Regions from separate parts of the Acetobacterium wieringae genome, predicted to be linked through region 2. Evidence: riboswitches for the same ligand, from Rfam matches in the RefSeq annotation. Region 2 holds a riboswitch; each other region holds the start of a gene.

Region 1 (5,271 bases), 1.4 Mb from region 2:
CACCGCCATGGCCCAGTCCGTTCCAGACTTCAAAGCGGTCACCCATAATCGGGCCAACCTTGGTCCACCAATCCGGCAGATAAAGAAATTTTGCCTCGCGATGGCGATCCTTGACCTTATGGGCGGCTATTTCGAGCGCCGGAATATTACCGTCATGACCATTTAGAATATAAATGTGTTTGATGCCATTGTTAATCAGACTCTCAAAGATATCCTCGGCAATGGCAATCTCGGTTTCATAGCGCAAGGTGATTGACATCGGGTAAGAGTTATAATGAATCGAAGTCCCAAAGGGAACGCAGGGTAGCACTACCACATTGTTAAGCTTCTGCGCCACGCGTTTGGCCACCTCGGAGGGCACAAAAAAGTCCGGCCCCAGGCAGCAATGCCAGCCATGGCTCTCGCAGGATCCAAAGGTCACAATGGCGGTGACCTGATCGGCATTTTTTAACAGCTCCTGAACTTCCAGGGCGGTCATTTCGTTAAGCATTACCTTTTTCATTATAAAATTCCTTTCAATCAAATTGTTTCTTAGACTTTTGCACAAGTGCCGTGAGCTTCGCATTCAGTTTCGCACGAAACAATTTTTACACTGTACGTCGTACAGGCTATCGCCTGTTCGCCTACACGTTACAAAATTGTTTGTGGAAACTAAACGCAAAGCAATTTTTGATCAACTCTTTTGAATTTTAGAATTGCTTAAATAGATTCTGATTTATATTTACCCACTTTTTCACCAGTCAGTTGTTGTGAATAAAGATTTTTATTAAATCCGGTCAGCTTCAACCAGTAGTTTCAGCTGGTCTAAAAAAGCTGCCATCCAGAGATTGTCCTGAAGGATGTATTCCGGGTGGGCCATGACTTCCTCCGGCCGCTGTACAAAATCACTGGGGATCATTTCATCGCCGCAATTTTTAATCAGATCTTTAATAATTGCCTGGGTATTTTCCAGATGAAACTGAAAGCCAAAAACCCGTTTCTGGTAGACGAAGGCCTGGTTTTGACAGGCGGCACTGGCTGCAATGACGGTGGCCTCCGGCGGCAACTCGACAAAGGTGTCCCCATGCCAGTGAAACACGACTGGATTGTCCGGGAAAAAGGCAAACAGTGGCGATGCTTTGGCTTCTTCAAAAACGTGATCGGAAACCAACCGATTTCTTTTTGCTTATTTTTCACGACCTTCCCGCCGATGATATCCGCAATCAACTGACTGCCGAGACACAGTCCTAGGACTACCTTGTTGGCTTCAATAGCGGCTTTAATGAATGCTTTTTCGGCCTTCAGCCAGGGGTATTGCGCTTCTTCATAAATGTTCATCGGCCCCCCCATCACCACCAGCCAATCAAAATCACTCACCTCCGGCAGCGCTTCATCGTTATACAATTGTGTCGCAGTGACGGGATAATTGTTGGCTTGGGCCCATTTTAGAATACTGCCGGGATTTTCAAAGGCGACGTGCTGTAAATAGTGAATTCTCATCTGTGACCTTCCTATCTGAATAGTTATCAGTATTTTTTATAGCAAGTATACCATTTTCGGCGCTTTTTCAAAAATATTTTTTATTAAAAGAAATTTATTCCAATAAAAAAAGCGCATCCATAAGAAAATGCACTTCTTTTATTGGTGCTCAAATTTTTGGCCAGAAAAATCTAAGCAGAGGAATAATGTTTTCTATCAAAAATGTAAATTAATGAAAGCAAGGTAAATTCGGGGATGTCACACACCATCCCCGAGGAAGGGTATTAAATACTGACTTGGAGATGTCCCTTTATTCGAAGAGATTCTAAAATTGGCTAGGAGAAAGTAACCAACTGCCGGAAATCACACACTTCCCGGTTCGCTTGCGATCGTCACCGACGGCAAGACGAAAAAAAATCCTTCTCCAACGGAGAAGGATAAAAGAATCATACTTACAAATCTAAATATAATGCTCTTAAAGTCCTCTAAATCGGAGGTTGTTAAGAAATCACTACAAACAGGTCTTCTGGCTCAACAATCAACTTTCCATCTCCCTTCCCGCTAATTTCTTAACAGTGGTTATGAGACGGTCATCATGTTTTACAGCTGCGATTACAGCAAAGGATTTACACCTTTTTCCCTTGAATATAGGACAAGTTCACTATTTAATTGAATTCATTCTACACGAAAAACTGCTGCTTGTCAATAGCAGTTTTTCAGCAATTTTGAAACTGTCGCAAGCTTACCGACCAGTTTCACATATACCGAAACGGTTGTTTACTTCACATCACCCGTAATAATAAAAATTGGATTGGCGGCCTTTAACATCGTTAAACCACCGATGCCTTCGCCCCGGCTGATACCGACCTGAATCAGTTCGACATTGTCAAAATACTGATTCATCAACGTGGTGGCCTGGGCGGCGTTCTCCAGGGTCACAAAGTTGGCAATGACCCGGCCGCCGGGGCGGGTATTGGCTTTGCACCACTGAAAAAGGCTTTCCATATTCCCACCGGAACCGCCGATGATGACTCGGTCTACCGGCTCTTTGATTTCAGCCAGCGCCTCAGGCGCCTTGCCGGGAATAATCACCACGTTATCGGCATTAAAATGGTCTTTGTTTTTTTGCACCAGCTCCAGTGCTTTCTCTTTGGCTTCCACGGCATAGACCTTGCCATTTTCTGCAGCATAGGCCGCTTCCCATGGTCAGACCGCCGGTACCGGCGCCGATATCCACCACCACGTCACCCGATTCAATTCCCAGTAGCGAAATGGTTAAAATACGGATTTCCCGTTTGGTCATTGGGGCCTTGCCGCGAATATAGGCCTCGTCCTTGTATCCTGCTATCTTACTCATTGATCACCACCACGACTGCCAGTCCTTCCTCCTGATAAGTCAGGGCTTCTGCCACCGTTAGTCGGGTGATCTTTTCATTGGGATAGGACAGCTCTTCACCGACATAAAGAATACTGTTCTCGCAACCGGCTGTCTGCAGGATTCCGGCAATAAAGGCCGTATTATTATTTTTGTCGGTAAGAATACCCAGCTTTTTGTTTTCTGCCAGCGCCGCCGCCAAATCCTGATCCCGACCGTGCAAGCTCAAAAGCCTCGCATCCTCCCAGCTAATAGCCAGTTTGGCAAAAAAATACTGCAGTGAGCTGATCCCAGGAATACAGACAATGTCCTTTTCCGGCACCAATTTTTTTGCATAGGTCAGCAGACTATAAAAACCGCAGTCCCCGGAAACTACCAGGGCGGTTTTGCGGGTCTGATAGCCCTTAGCAACCTTTTCCATCAGCTCACTGAGAGGGGTTCCCTTGCCGATAAAAAGCATCTCCTTGCCACTGGCATCAAAACTTTCGGCGTGGCGGGTGCCACAGAGAATCACTTCCGCTGCGGCAATTTCTTTTAAGGCGATCGGTAAGATATAATCCGGATGCCCCGGTCCCAATCCAATAATTTTTAATGGGTACATAATCGTTTCCTCAACTCTTCTGCGTCTTTGCTTTGTCCTAAAAAGCCATGGATCTTGGAAAACAGCACCACTTCGATATCAATAGTGCCATAAACCCGATCAGTGACTTTCTTCTTTACCACTTCGGCCAGCTGATTAAAATAGTCCGGCAGATTTTCGGCCAGGATTATATCGGTGGCTTCGTCGGTAGTTTTGGCGGCCATGATTTTTGCCATGGTATCCCGGGATGCACCCAGGATACCGGCATGGGCGGTCAGAATCTCCATCCGGCCATCAGCCACGCTGCTATGGGTATTAAATATTCCGCCCGCTACCTTGACAAGCTTACCCAGATGCCCAATTAAAAGAATTTTATCAAAACCCATCCGCTCGGCCTCATCCAGCATAAAGCCGATAAAATTGCTGGTCTTAACCAGCACATCTTCATTAAGCCCCAGTTCCTCCGAGAAGTCTTTGCCATAATTGCCGGGCACAAAGATGATTTCATTAAAGCCCTTGGCATGAAGCACCGAGAGTTCCAATTTCAATGAAGCTTTCCAGGCCTCTTCACTCATCGGTTCCACAATGCCGGTGGTGCCGATAATTGACAGTCCGCCTTCAATCCCCAGCTTGGGATTAAAGGTGCGCTTGGCCAGCTCAACTCCCTGGGGAATCGACAGCTCCACCTGCCAGCCTTTGGGTAAATCGGGCCGATGCTTGATGGCATCAGAATCCAGAACCGCACGAATTTCCTGGGCGATCATCTCTCTGGGGGTGGGATTAATGGCCGGTTCGCCCGGGGGGATGCTCAGTCCCACCGAGGTCACCGTCCCAACGCCAATGCCAGCAATAAAAGTGATCCCGGCCTGATCAGATGGGATCACCTTTGCAAAAATCTTAATGCCATTGGTCACATCCGGATCATCCCCAGCGTCTTTGACTACCGAACAGGACGCTTCGTACTCGGAAAAAGTCTGATCATGAAGCACCAGATCCAGGGGCCAGCCTTTGGGCGTATTGATTTTTACCGTATCCCATTTCTGCTGATTTAAAAACATCAGCAGGGCGGCTTTGGTGGCCGCCGTCGCACAGGAACCGGTGGTATAACCATAACGCATTATTTTGCCATTTTTTTCGACGGTTTTATTAAACATCAAAACCCTCCCTTACTGAAGGGGATAATTCTTCTTGATTAATAAGGTCGATAAGTAAGGAATCTTACCCTTTAACACCTCAATATCCCGGATCACCTGCTGGGTTTCCATGCCAATGTTGGACACCAGCACAAAACTTTTCTCCAGCCCTCGGGCTTCCAGCTCCGCTGCCATCCAGGCATTGTTGGCAGAAATCTTCATCACCACAATGTTCTGGTGGGCATCCAGAATTGCCCGGATTTCTTCCTCCGGCTGAGTCATGGCTACAATCCCTAACGACTCTTCGCCCTGGGTCAGCGGAATATTCAGTTGGGCACCTAAATTGCAGAATGACGGCACCCCGGACAGGGTGACCACTTCAATGTTGCGTTTTAACAGATATTCCATCACATAGGAATAAGTACTAAAGACCATTGGATCACCCAGGGTAATAAAGGCGACATCTTTGCCCTGGTTAAGGAGTACCTCTATTTCGTCGGCATTCTCCTGCCACTGTTTTTCAAGAGCTTCCCGTTCTTGAGACAGGGAAATCATTGGGAAGTTCATTTCAATGACTTTTGATAAATCGGAAATGTGGCTTTTAACTATTTCAAAGGCAACACTGGTGCTGCCCATTTTTTTTACCGGTGTAATCACCGCATCACAGGCATCTAAAACCTTAGCCGCCTTAACGGTCAGCAGATCCGGATCGCCGGGACCGACTC
Region 2 (5,271 bases):
GACCGGCAGCAGTTAGCATTCTGGGCATCATTGTTCTGTTATTTCAGGCCATTTTACTGGCCCATGGCGGTTTGACGACGCTGGGAGCCAATACCTTTTCAATGGCGATTGCCGGACCATTTGTAACCTATGGTATTTTCATTCTTTGTAAAAAAATAAAGATCAATCGCCATGTCGGGGTTTTTCTGGCAGCGGCAATTGGGGATTTGTTTACTTACTGTATCACCGCTTTCCAGTTGGCCTTGGCCTATCCCTCTGAAAGCGGCGGAGTTGCGGCCTCAATGGTAAAATTTCTGGCAGTATTTGCACCAACTCAGCTGCCGTTGGCGATTATTGAAGGGATTCTGACCGTGGTCATCATTATCGGCCTGGAAACCTATGCGCAACCAGAACTTAATGATTTGGGATATCTTACCGGAGGTGTAAAATAATGACAGCAACAAGAAAAACGGTAATTGGTCTTTTAGTATTGGTGGTATTGATTGCTCTGGTGCCCCTGTTTATCCTGCAGGATGCGGAATTTGGCGGATCGGATGATGCCGGTAGTGGGGTGGTTTCAGAGATTACCGGAACCGAATATGAACCCTGGTTTACCCCTATTTTTGAAACGGCCATTAATGGTGAAATCCCCGGCGAAGTGGAAAGCTTGTTTTTCTGCATCCAAACCGGTATCGGTGTCGGTATTATTGCTTTTGTGATGGGTCGCTTTGTTGAACGCAAGAAGCAGGAAGAAGGCAAGACCGGCAAGAAAAAAACGAAATAGGTTCAGTTTAGCGGCAGATCCTTTTAAGAAACGAAAAATTAAATTAGGTTTTATTTGCGTGCGTCTATAAAAAAGCGCGTTATTTTCACAATGAAATTAACGCGCTTTTTTAAACGATATCAAGAAATCAGTGTCTTTGAATCGTTTGTGTTCAGGCAGAAAATACTATTTGGCTGGTCAAATAGGGATTTTGTCTGCCTGGGGTAATATCAGTGGGTAGCTTTATCATTCAAGTGATTGTGTGCTTTCTCACTTAGATTTCAAAAGTGACATATTTCTGAATAACCGCTTTAAGCTCAGTGATCCCTTCACCGGTGAGGGCACTGACCGGATGAATCTTATCCGGATGGATACCTGCATAAGTCAGGTAACGACGACTGCGTTTCAGATCGCTATGCCTGTGGTCGATCTTGGTGATGACCCCGATCACCGGGATGTTGTAGGTACAGACAAAATTGGGCGGAACCGAGTTTTGATGATCGGTACTGGAATTAATCAGGACGATCAGTCCGGCATCACAGGTCACATTGATGGCCTGGGGTCGAAAACAGGGTAGTTCAACAAATTCGCCGGGAGTGTCAATAAAATGGTCAGAATAACTGACCTGCTGAGTTTTGCCATAAGTGATCAATTCATTGGTCAGCCGTTGGAATAAGGTGGTTTTGCCACTGCCAATCCGACCGATCAGAGCGATGCGGTTTTTATTATTTGCCATAAAAATCCTCCGTTAGGCTGATTGGACAAAACGTGCTTCCCGGCCGATGCAGGCATCGATGGGGCAGGTTTGACACTCGCAGTAATCCAATAAATCTTCAAAAAGAATGCCGGAAGAACTGTAAAGCGGGCGCATGGTGCTGTATTTGGTTATTTCCATACCGATGCTTTTGGTGGTGTTACCAAAGGTATTGAAGATAATCTGATTGGCCTCAATCGACCAGTCCGGGAGTAGTCCGGGATTGACCATTCCGATTTTATCAAAGCTTTGCTCCAGCTGGATCGTATTTTTCAGATATCGCATTGCGGAAGTCATAACGGGAAGTTTAAGCGAATTTACCAGATATTTTTCGGTCTGAATGAGGTTGGTTGGCATGTCGCCGATGGTCAACAGGTACAAAAACACCTTTTGGTTGTCCGACAAGAGATGTTTCAGGATCTTACTTTTATATACGTGGTCGCCGATCAGAATCGTGTTGCCGGTGGTTGTTTTGACCGGACATTCTTTTAGAATGGCCCGGGGTTTAAACCGTTGGCTTAAAATATTCGCAGCATAGCTGTACTCTTCATAGGCAGAGGAATCCGCCTCAAGGGGCTTCTTTCCCAGTAATTTTTCAATATCTGTTCCAATGGGAATCTTTTTGATAACAACGTCTTTCATTTTTTTCCTCTTTTCTTGAGTGTTCAGTTTTTTCATTTCTGCAAAAATAAAAAAACCTTTTCAAAAAAAGGTTTACAAATGCGGGACTATTTCGGTGACGTCATCAATTAAAGGAGAACGTCATTTCGTTTTCTGCTCACATTTTGCAGCCTTCTTTGAAGCTTCAAACAGATGATGCGTTTACAAAAATATCCTGACTTGGAGGGACTTTCTGCACCCAGCCTTCTCGGTTTTCCCAATGACTGAATACGTCCATATTCTCCTTACAGTAGCAAAGAAACTGTCGCAGATTTTCACCGCGTTCCTTTTGTAAATGCTTTTCTATGCCAATAATAAACTAAAAATGGGTGTTAATCAAGTCTATTATTGTTTTTTTCAAGATGAAGGTAAAGATCCTTGGATTAGAGACAATAACTGAATTTAAAGCTTATTTGCAAATCATGAGAATTCCTTACCGGAAATTAAAAGAGTTTTGAAAAAATGGTAACGGATCGATAACAAAGGAAATGTTTTGTTTGCGAATATCCCTAATATCCTGGGATCAGCTACGCTAAAACACAGAAACGGAATTGCTATCCGCTTCTGTGTTTTGAATTGAGATTCGTCTAGTCAACCATAACCATAACCGATGTTGCTTTGATGACCGCAGTTGCATCACCGCCGACGACTAATCCAAGATCTTTGATTGCCGCCATGGAAATTGTTGCTGAAATAATGTTGCCATTTCCAATATCAATTTTCACGATCCCGCTCACCGCACCATCTTCAATTGCAACAATTTTTCCTTTCAACTGGTTTCTTGCACTTAATTTCATTTTGACACCCCCTTTCCCACAAGGTATTAAATACTACCTTTTTAATTTTACCCATTTTAAGCTAGACAAAACAGTGTTAAACAGCGAAGTGAATTTAACCGAAATGATTTCTTGACATAAAAGAAGGGTATACAATATAATAACATTCATAACAAAACAAAACAATACTAAGCGAATCAAAAGGAGAAGTTGAGTGAAACGTAGAGGAAAATGGTTAGCGATTTTATTGGTAATGGGAACACTACTCGGTTTGGTGTCGGGTTGTGGCAGCAATTCAAGTCAGGCCGAAGAAAAGGCTGATACGACAAAAAGCCTTGATGGTCAAACACTGTTTGTATACTGCGGAGCCGGGATGACCAAACCCTTTGGTGAGATTGCCGATCAGTTTAAAGCAGAAACCGGTTGTGATATCCAGGTGGTTTATGCCAACGCCGCTCAAAGCCAGAATCAGATTCAGACAACTGGCGAAGGTGATTTGTTTATTGCTGGCTCGGCTGATGAGCTCAAACCGGTTCAGGATAAGGTGAGCGAAAGCATCGATCTGGTTAAACACATTCCGGTGTTAGCGGTAAAAAGCGGCAATCCGCTTGGCATCACTGGCTTAAACGACTTAACCGGGGCCGGGGTCGAAGTCGTATTGGGGGATGGTGAAGCGACACCGATTGGTAAGATCGCCAATAAAGCCTTAACCGACCTGGGCATTTTAAACAATGTGAACGTCGTTGCCCGGGCTGCAACAGCCCCGGAAATAGCCAACGCCCTGTCGGTGGACGAATGCAATGCAATTATTGTCTGGAAAGAAAATGTGCCAGCCAATGCTGAAATTGTCAATACCCCAGACCTCAATGCGTATGTAAAAACAGTTCCGGCAGCTAAATTAAGCAGCAGTGCCAATACAGAAGCGCTGGCGGCGTTTATGACCTATCTGGATTCGGATCCGGTCAAGACGATTTGGGAAAAAAACGGTTACGAAGTACTCAACTAGACTGTTGGTATGAGAGGGAAAATATCAACCTTTGATTTTTTTGAAATCCTGACCATTATTATTACCTTTATTGTCATTATCTTTACGACGGCGTTGATATTGGCAATTGTACTTAAAGGGATCCCTTATTTAGGGGCCGCGTTTTATTCAGAGGAAGTACGGTTCTCCATCAGGCTAAGCTTATATACAGCCAGTATTGCGACGCTTATTTGTATGTTGCTGGCGATACCGACTGCTTATGCATTAACCCGGACCGTATTTCCATTTAAAAGGGCATGTCAAATGATAATTGAACTGCCGCTGTCGATGCCCTATCTCGTTTTAGGACTCAGTCTATTGATTATTTTCTCCTCGGATTTTGGAAAAGCTTTAAAAGAACTGGGGTTTAAAGTCGTGTTTGATAAAAACGGGATTATTATCGCCCAGACAGTTGTCAATTTACCGTTTGCCATTCGTTTTATTCGTACGGCATTTGAAGAAGTTGATGAGCGGCTGGAATTTATCTCCGGTAGTCTGGGAGCGACAAAGTGGGAGCGATTTATCACCATTACCCTGCCCCTCGCCCGAAATGGTATTCTTTCAACGATTATTCTGACATGGTCGAGAGCCTTAGGCGAGTTTGGCGCGACCCTGATGCTAGTCGGTGCGACGCGGATGAAAACCGAAACATTGACGACATCGATATATTTGAATCTGGCGACTGGTGATACCGGAGCCTCAATGGCTTCGGCGACAGTGATTCTGATCATTTCGCTGCTGTCTTTGTTTCTGACGAATTGGATCGGTCGAAAAAATAAGCAAGAAAGCCGGATGAAGGATGTGAATAGATGGTAAATGCAATGGTTGAAATTAACAATTACTCCGTCCAACTGGGAAAATTCAAGTTGAATCAGATCAACTTAAACATCGGTGAGAAAGAGATCTTTGCGGTTTTAGGCAGAACCGGGTCGGGTAAGACCGTTTTGCTTGAATCGGTCGCAGGATTTTACCGGAAATTTTCCGGAAAAGTAATGATTCAGGGGATCCCCGTCATCGATGTACCGCTGGAAAAGCGAAATATCGGATTTGTCTATCAGGACTTTGGTTTGTTTCCCCATATGACTGTTTTTGATAATATTACCTATGGCTTAAAAATCCGCAAGATAGACAAAGGCGTTCAAAAAGAAAGAGTCGATAAAATGGCGGAAATATTATCCATCGGCCATATTCTAAAACAATATCCCGGAACCTTAAGTGGTGGCGAACGACAGCGAACAGCACTGGCCCGGGCTTTGATTTTAAACCCGCAGCTGCTTTTGATGGATGAACCCTTTTCATCTCTGGATCCGGCAAC
Region 3 (5,271 bases), 570 kb from region 2:
CTTCGAACACCTCGGTTGAACTGACTGGGGCAGCTGTGATCATCCCAACCAGTTCCTCATAGGTCAAATCGAGTTGGCCTTTTCTGATGATCTCTTCAAGCACCTGTCGAGATTTAAGGATGACAATATAAGTCGCTACTAAACTTTTAGCGGCCGTAATATCGCCGCTGGTAATATTCAACGCCGTGGAATCAAAAGACAGTGAACTGTTATTGACATACATCTGTGCCTTTGATTCATAAAGCGGATCGACATAAAAATAGGTATAGCCAAGTACCAGGCTGCCGCAAAAAACAGCAGCTAGAATAATTAACCATGCCTTACGCCAGAGTGCTTTGACCAGTTTAAGTAAATCTATTTCTAAATCTTCTTCTAATTGATGTGTCGTATTTGCCATCTATTCTCCCCTAAATTAAATAGTATACGGTTTAATATAAATCCCTTGACTTTTCATGCCTATTCATTCTATCACGTTTCCTTTTTCATAACAACGTGTGGCAACCTGTGTGACAGGATATTTACGCTTTTTTTCGTTTTTATTTTATGTTGCTTTTTGCGACTTTTTTACATATGTCAATATTTTTGATGAAATTTAAGTTTATTTAATAAATGTTCATGTCTCATCATAAGCGACACAACAGCACTTAAAAAATGACCCGCCGGGACAATACCAACGTCTTGGACCAAAAAAACTATGGATATAAATAATAATCTCTGTATAAAAAAAACACCGATCATTAACGATCAGTGTTTTTTGTCCACATATTCTTAATTAATTTTACTCAATATCAGTTTACTTTTTAGCCGTGACTGGTTCACATCAATAATCCGCTGATTCTGCGAGCCCCGGAATTTCAGCAACAAGCTTTTTTGTTCCGCTTCAAATCTTCCATCCACCAGCAGATCAGTATACCTGAGCAGTCGTAGCCACCGCTGATCCTTTTTTGCCGTCAGCGTTTCATAAGTATAACCGGTATAGGTCATCACATGATAGCCGGCTGCCTGGGCACATCTGGCCAGTTCAGAAAAGCCCGCAGACTGTAAAAAGGGTTCTGCCGCTTAAGGTAATACCATCCAACAGTGGGTTCTTTTTCATTTCGGCGATAATGGTGTCTATCGCCACCAGGTGACCGCCGCTTAAATCATGGGTGGCCGGGTTGTGACAGCCCTCGCACTGATGGGGGCAGCCCTGAGCAAACACCACCAAGCGAATGCCTGGTCCATCCACAATCGATTCCTTAACCACCCCGGCGATTCTTATTTGGGAGGTCACTGCAATTGCTCCAACCGTTCCCCACCAGCCATTTGACCAGCCGCATTAAAATGATTGATCCGATCTCTTACTTCCGCTTTTTTGGCATCATTGAAACGATCCAGGGTCCCTACCAGATAACCGGTGATCCGGCGTATCCGTTCAAAGGGAACATCGTCTTCGCTTCGTCCACAATTGGGGCACGCGTCGCCGATGATGCCGGTATAGCCGCAGACCGGGTCGCGATCCACCGGATGATTGATGGAACCATAGCCGATGCCAGCTTCCTTCATCGCCCGAACCACCTTCTCAAAGGCTTCCAGATTGTCGAGGGGATCGCCGTCCATTTCCACATAGGTGATGTGTCCAGCGTTGGTCAACTCATGATAGGGCGCTTCCAGGGTGATTTTTTCATAGGCACTGGTGGGGTAGTAAACCGGAATATGGAACGAATTGGTATAATACTCCCGATCCGTTACCCCGGGAATTTCCCCAAATACCTGTTTATCCAGCTTGACAAAGCGTCCGGCGGTACCTTCGGCTGGGGTGCCCAGCAGGGTAAAGTTCATGCCATAGACCTGACTGGTTTCATCCATCCGCTTGCGCATGTGGCCAATAATGGCAAGCCCCAGTTCCTGTACGTCGGCCGCTTCGCCATGGTGTTTGCCGGTTAAAACCGTCAGGCATTCCGCCAGGCCGATAAAGCCCATACTCAGGGTGCCGTGTTTCAGTACTTCCCGGATTTCCATCTCGTCGGTCAGATCTGCAGAATCAATCCAAACGCCCTGGCCCATTAGGAAAGGAAAGTTTTTAACTTTTTTATGGGCCTGAATTTCAAACCGTTCCAGCAACTGCTCAATCACCAGATCAATTTTCTGATCCAGCTCAGCAAAAAACACGTCCTGGTTGCCCTTGCTGTTTAGGGCAATCCGGGGCAGATTGATGGTGGTAAAACTTAAGTTTCCGCGGCCATAGGTAATTTCCCGACTGGGATCGTGGACATTGCCGATCACCCGGGTACGACAGCCCATGTAGGCAATTTCAGTTTCCGGCTGACCAGCTTTGTAATATTTCAGGTTATAGGGCGCATCCAAAAATGAAAAATTGGGAAACAGGCGCTTGGCGCTGACCCGACAGGCTAATTTAAACAAATCATAATTGGGGTCCCAGGGATTATAATTGACCCCTTCCTTAACCTTGAAAATATGGATTGGGAAAATCGGGGTTTCGCCATTTCCCAATCCGGCCTCCGTTGCCAAAAGCAGATTTTTTATGACCAGACGCCCCTCAATTGAGGTATCCATCCCGTAGTTGATGGAACTAAACGGGATCTGAGCTCCGGCCCGGCTATGCATGGTGTTGAGATTGTGAACAAAGGCCTCCATGGATTGATAAACACTGCGGTCAATTTCCCGTTCGGCATTTTCCATGGCAAAATTCTGAGCCCGGCTGATGCTGTTGGCATCCGCTATCCATAACGCCAAACTCCGGGCTTCGGCTTCCAGATAATTCTTCGGTTGATTTAGCTCGGGCTTTAACCCCAGTTTCTTTTCGATATCTTCACTGATGGCCTTTACCTTGGCTAAAGCATTTTTGGTATCGGTCAATAAGGTCAGGGCCTTGGCCAAATTCTCCCGATAGAGCCGGATAAAAGTTTTTTTCACCCCCGGCACCATGGCATAGTCAAAGTTGGGAATACTCTGTCCGCCATGCTGATCATTCTGGTTGGACTGAATGGCAATGCAGGCCAGCGCCGAATAACTCTGAATATCGTTGGGTTCCCGGAGATGGCCGTGACCAGTCGAAAACCCATCTTTAAATAAGCGTTCTAAATCAATCTGACAGCAGGTAGTGGTCAGGGTTAAAAAATCCATATCGTGAATGTGGATTTCACCGGCTTTATGAGCGGTTGAATGCTCGGGATTGAGGACAAACATTTCATAAAACTGTTTAGCGCCCTCTGATCCATACTTCAGCATCGTGCCCATGGCGGTGTCGCCGTCAATGTTGGCATTTTCCCGTTTAACATCGTTGTCCTTGGCTTCTTTAAAGGTCAGATCCTCATATATTTTCATCAACCGGGTATCCATTTCCCGGATTCGGGTTCGCTCGGCCCGGTAGAGAATATATTTCTTTGCGGTTTTTGCATGTCCGGTTTCGATCAGAATTTTTTCCACCGCATCCTGAATTTCTTCCACCGTCGGGGTATTGGTGTTCATTTCCTGTTCGATATAGATGGCCACTTTTTCAGATAGCTCCATGGCGGTCTGATAATTCTGGCCGCCGATTTCACTGGCGGCCTTAAAAATGGCATTGGCAATTTTTTCAATATTAAAAGGGGCTTCTCGTCCATCTCTTTTTTTGATCTTCGTAATCATCCTGGTTTGTTTTCCTACTTTCCTGCGAGTCTTTTTTGTTGTTTCGGGCATTGAAAAACCTCTCGACGGCGTGGGTCAAGAGGTCTAAGATTGCTTGGCTCAAACACCCTCTATCACGCGTAGAGTCTGGTGTGACAAATAACGGTGGGTAATCTGACTTAGGCTTGATCTTTTTAAAAAAATCTCCCCCTTACAGCGGCGGGACCGTGCCGGATTTGCACCGGCTTCCCCCATGCTGCACCGGTTGGCACAGCACCGTTATCTTCATATTTGGTTGTTTTAATTTTATCATATACAAGATGTGGTGTCAAACCCCTTGTCACCTGCAAACGGTTATCATTATTTAAAGCTCCCCGGTTTGGCATAAAAATGGCGACTGATGGTCTTGACCACTGCATCATCGTCATTCGCTCCTATCTGCGGCCAGCCCATTTCTTTTAGTTCGATGGATGCATTTTCAACCACATAGGCAAAATCGGCGGCTTCCAGCATCGCTGCATTCCTGATGTCATTGCCAAACGCAATCACTTTATCGGTAGCATATCGGGCTTTCATATCCATGATGGCATTTTTCACCGAGGCTTCCCGGCTGGTTATTTCGAGAAAGTAATAGCCCGGATGTTGATCATCCGGATAGCACTCAACATTAACCGCTGACGCAATTTCCAGCTTCATGATGGCCGCTTTAACCTGGACGATCGTCGCCTTCTGATCCACTGCCATAATCGATAAAACGCTTTGATCATTTGGCACCTCGCCGCACACATAGCTCTGTTCCGGGAGTCGCTTTTTGGAATGATAGATTTTTTCCTCCACCGGATTAATAAGCCTGGTGTAATAAACATGGAGAACATCATTGATGATGGTGTGGGTAAAACAATTCAGCTCCCGTTTTTCAAAAACATCAATCAGTTGCTTGGCCACTTCCGGATTCATTTTCTTGCAGCTTAAATAACTTCGTTTTTGCAGATCATACCAAACCGCCCCATTCATCATGATAACGGGAACCTTTATTTCTACGCCTTCCAGCAGGGGCAGCAGGGTTTCGGCACTTCTGGTCGTGGCAATGGTAATCAAAGCGCCCTGGCGGATCATGGTGTTTAGTTTTATTCTGGAGTAACTGCTGATTTCAACCTGGGAATTCAACAAGGAACCATCCAGATTGGTGACAAAGAGCGTTTTTCTGTTTCTGCGCCGGGGCAAGTGAAAAGCATTGACTCCCAATGACACAAAGATTCCGATAAGGGTGTCCACGATCCGGTCAATGGTAAAGATCAGCGGATTCACATCGGCCCCATGGGTCACTGTAATGCTTAAAAAAACCACACAGGTAATATAAGATGCCGTTGGTTTTTTGATGGCGACTGTAAAATAAATGAGCGGGATAACGCACAAGGATACCACCAGATATTGCAGCATCGGCATATCCACCGGGATGAAGCTCCGCTCAAAAATAAGCAATCCCAACCCCATCGCCCCACCGATAAAGGTACCCAGGGTTCGATTCATGGCTACCTTAAAGCTATTGGAAACATAGGGCTGCATGCATAAAATCGCCGCAATCGCCGAATAGAAGGGGGAGCCTTGCTCGCCTCTTAATAAATAGATTAAGAAGCAGAGATAAACCGCTATAAATGTTTT

The links. Region 2 has a riboswitch for cobalamin ahead of CHL1_RS13735 (hypothetical protein). Riboswitches for the same ligand answer to the same signal wherever they lie in the genome.
Region 1: linked by a shared signal. The riboswitch ahead of CHL1_RS18615 (type 1 glutamine amidotransferase) and the one ahead of CHL1_RS13735 (hypothetical protein) in region 2 are both predicted to bind cobalamin.
Region 3: linked by a shared signal. The riboswitch ahead of CHL1_RS16530 (anaerobic ribonucleoside triphosphate reductase) and the one ahead of CHL1_RS13735 (hypothetical protein) in region 2 are both predicted to bind cobalamin.

What each region holds. Positions count from the first base shown of each region.
Region 1 is NZ_CP097897.1:458,186-463,456, reverse strand. It holds gene CHL1_RS02215 (creatininase family protein) at 1-502, opposite strand, end outside; gene CHL1_RS02210 (type 1 glutamine amidotransferase) at 767-1,150, opposite strand; partial or broken gene CHL1_RS18615 (type 1 glutamine amidotransferase) at 1,210-1,479, opposite strand; cobalamin riboswitch at 1,958-2,146, opposite strand; gene CHL1_RS02200 (bifunctional cobalt-precorrin-7 (C(5))-methyltransferase/cobalt-precorrin-6B (C(15))-methyltransferase) at 2,236-2,619, opposite strand; gene CHL1_RS02195 (hypothetical protein) at 2,564-2,815, opposite strand; gene cbiE (precorrin-6y C5,15-methyltransferase (decarboxylating) subunit CbiE) at 2,808-3,434, opposite strand; gene cbiD (cobalt-precorrin-5B (C(1))-methyltransferase CbiD) at 3,422-4,567, opposite strand; gene cobI (precorrin-2 C(20)-methyltransferase) at 4,580-5,271, opposite strand, start outside.
Region 2 is NZ_CP097897.1:2,795,103-2,800,373, reverse strand. It holds gene CHL1_RS13750 (energy-coupling factor ABC transporter permease) at 1-431, shown strand, start outside; gene CHL1_RS13745 (energy-coupling factor ABC transporter substrate-binding protein) at 431-763, shown strand; gene CHL1_RS13740 (EutP/PduV family microcompartment system protein) at 1,017-1,478, opposite strand; gene CHL1_RS13735 (hypothetical protein) at 1,491-2,138, opposite strand; cobalamin riboswitch at 2,310-2,484, opposite strand; gene CHL1_RS13730 (TOBE domain-containing protein) at 2,744-2,953, opposite strand; gene CHL1_RS13725 (substrate-binding domain-containing protein) at 3,147-3,938, shown strand; gene CHL1_RS13720 (ABC transporter permease) at 3,948-4,772, shown strand; gene CHL1_RS13715 (ATP-binding cassette domain-containing protein) at 4,766-5,271, shown strand, end outside.
Region 3 is NZ_CP097897.1:3,360,255-3,365,525, forward strand. It holds gene CHL1_RS16520 (YveK family protein) at 1-397, opposite strand, end outside; partial or broken gene nrdG (anaerobic ribonucleoside-triphosphate reductase activating protein) at 769-1,273, opposite strand; gene CHL1_RS16530 (anaerobic ribonucleoside triphosphate reductase) at 1,270-3,630, opposite strand; cobalamin riboswitch at 3,757-3,905, opposite strand; gene CHL1_RS16535 (HAD hydrolase family protein) at 3,970-5,271, opposite strand, start outside.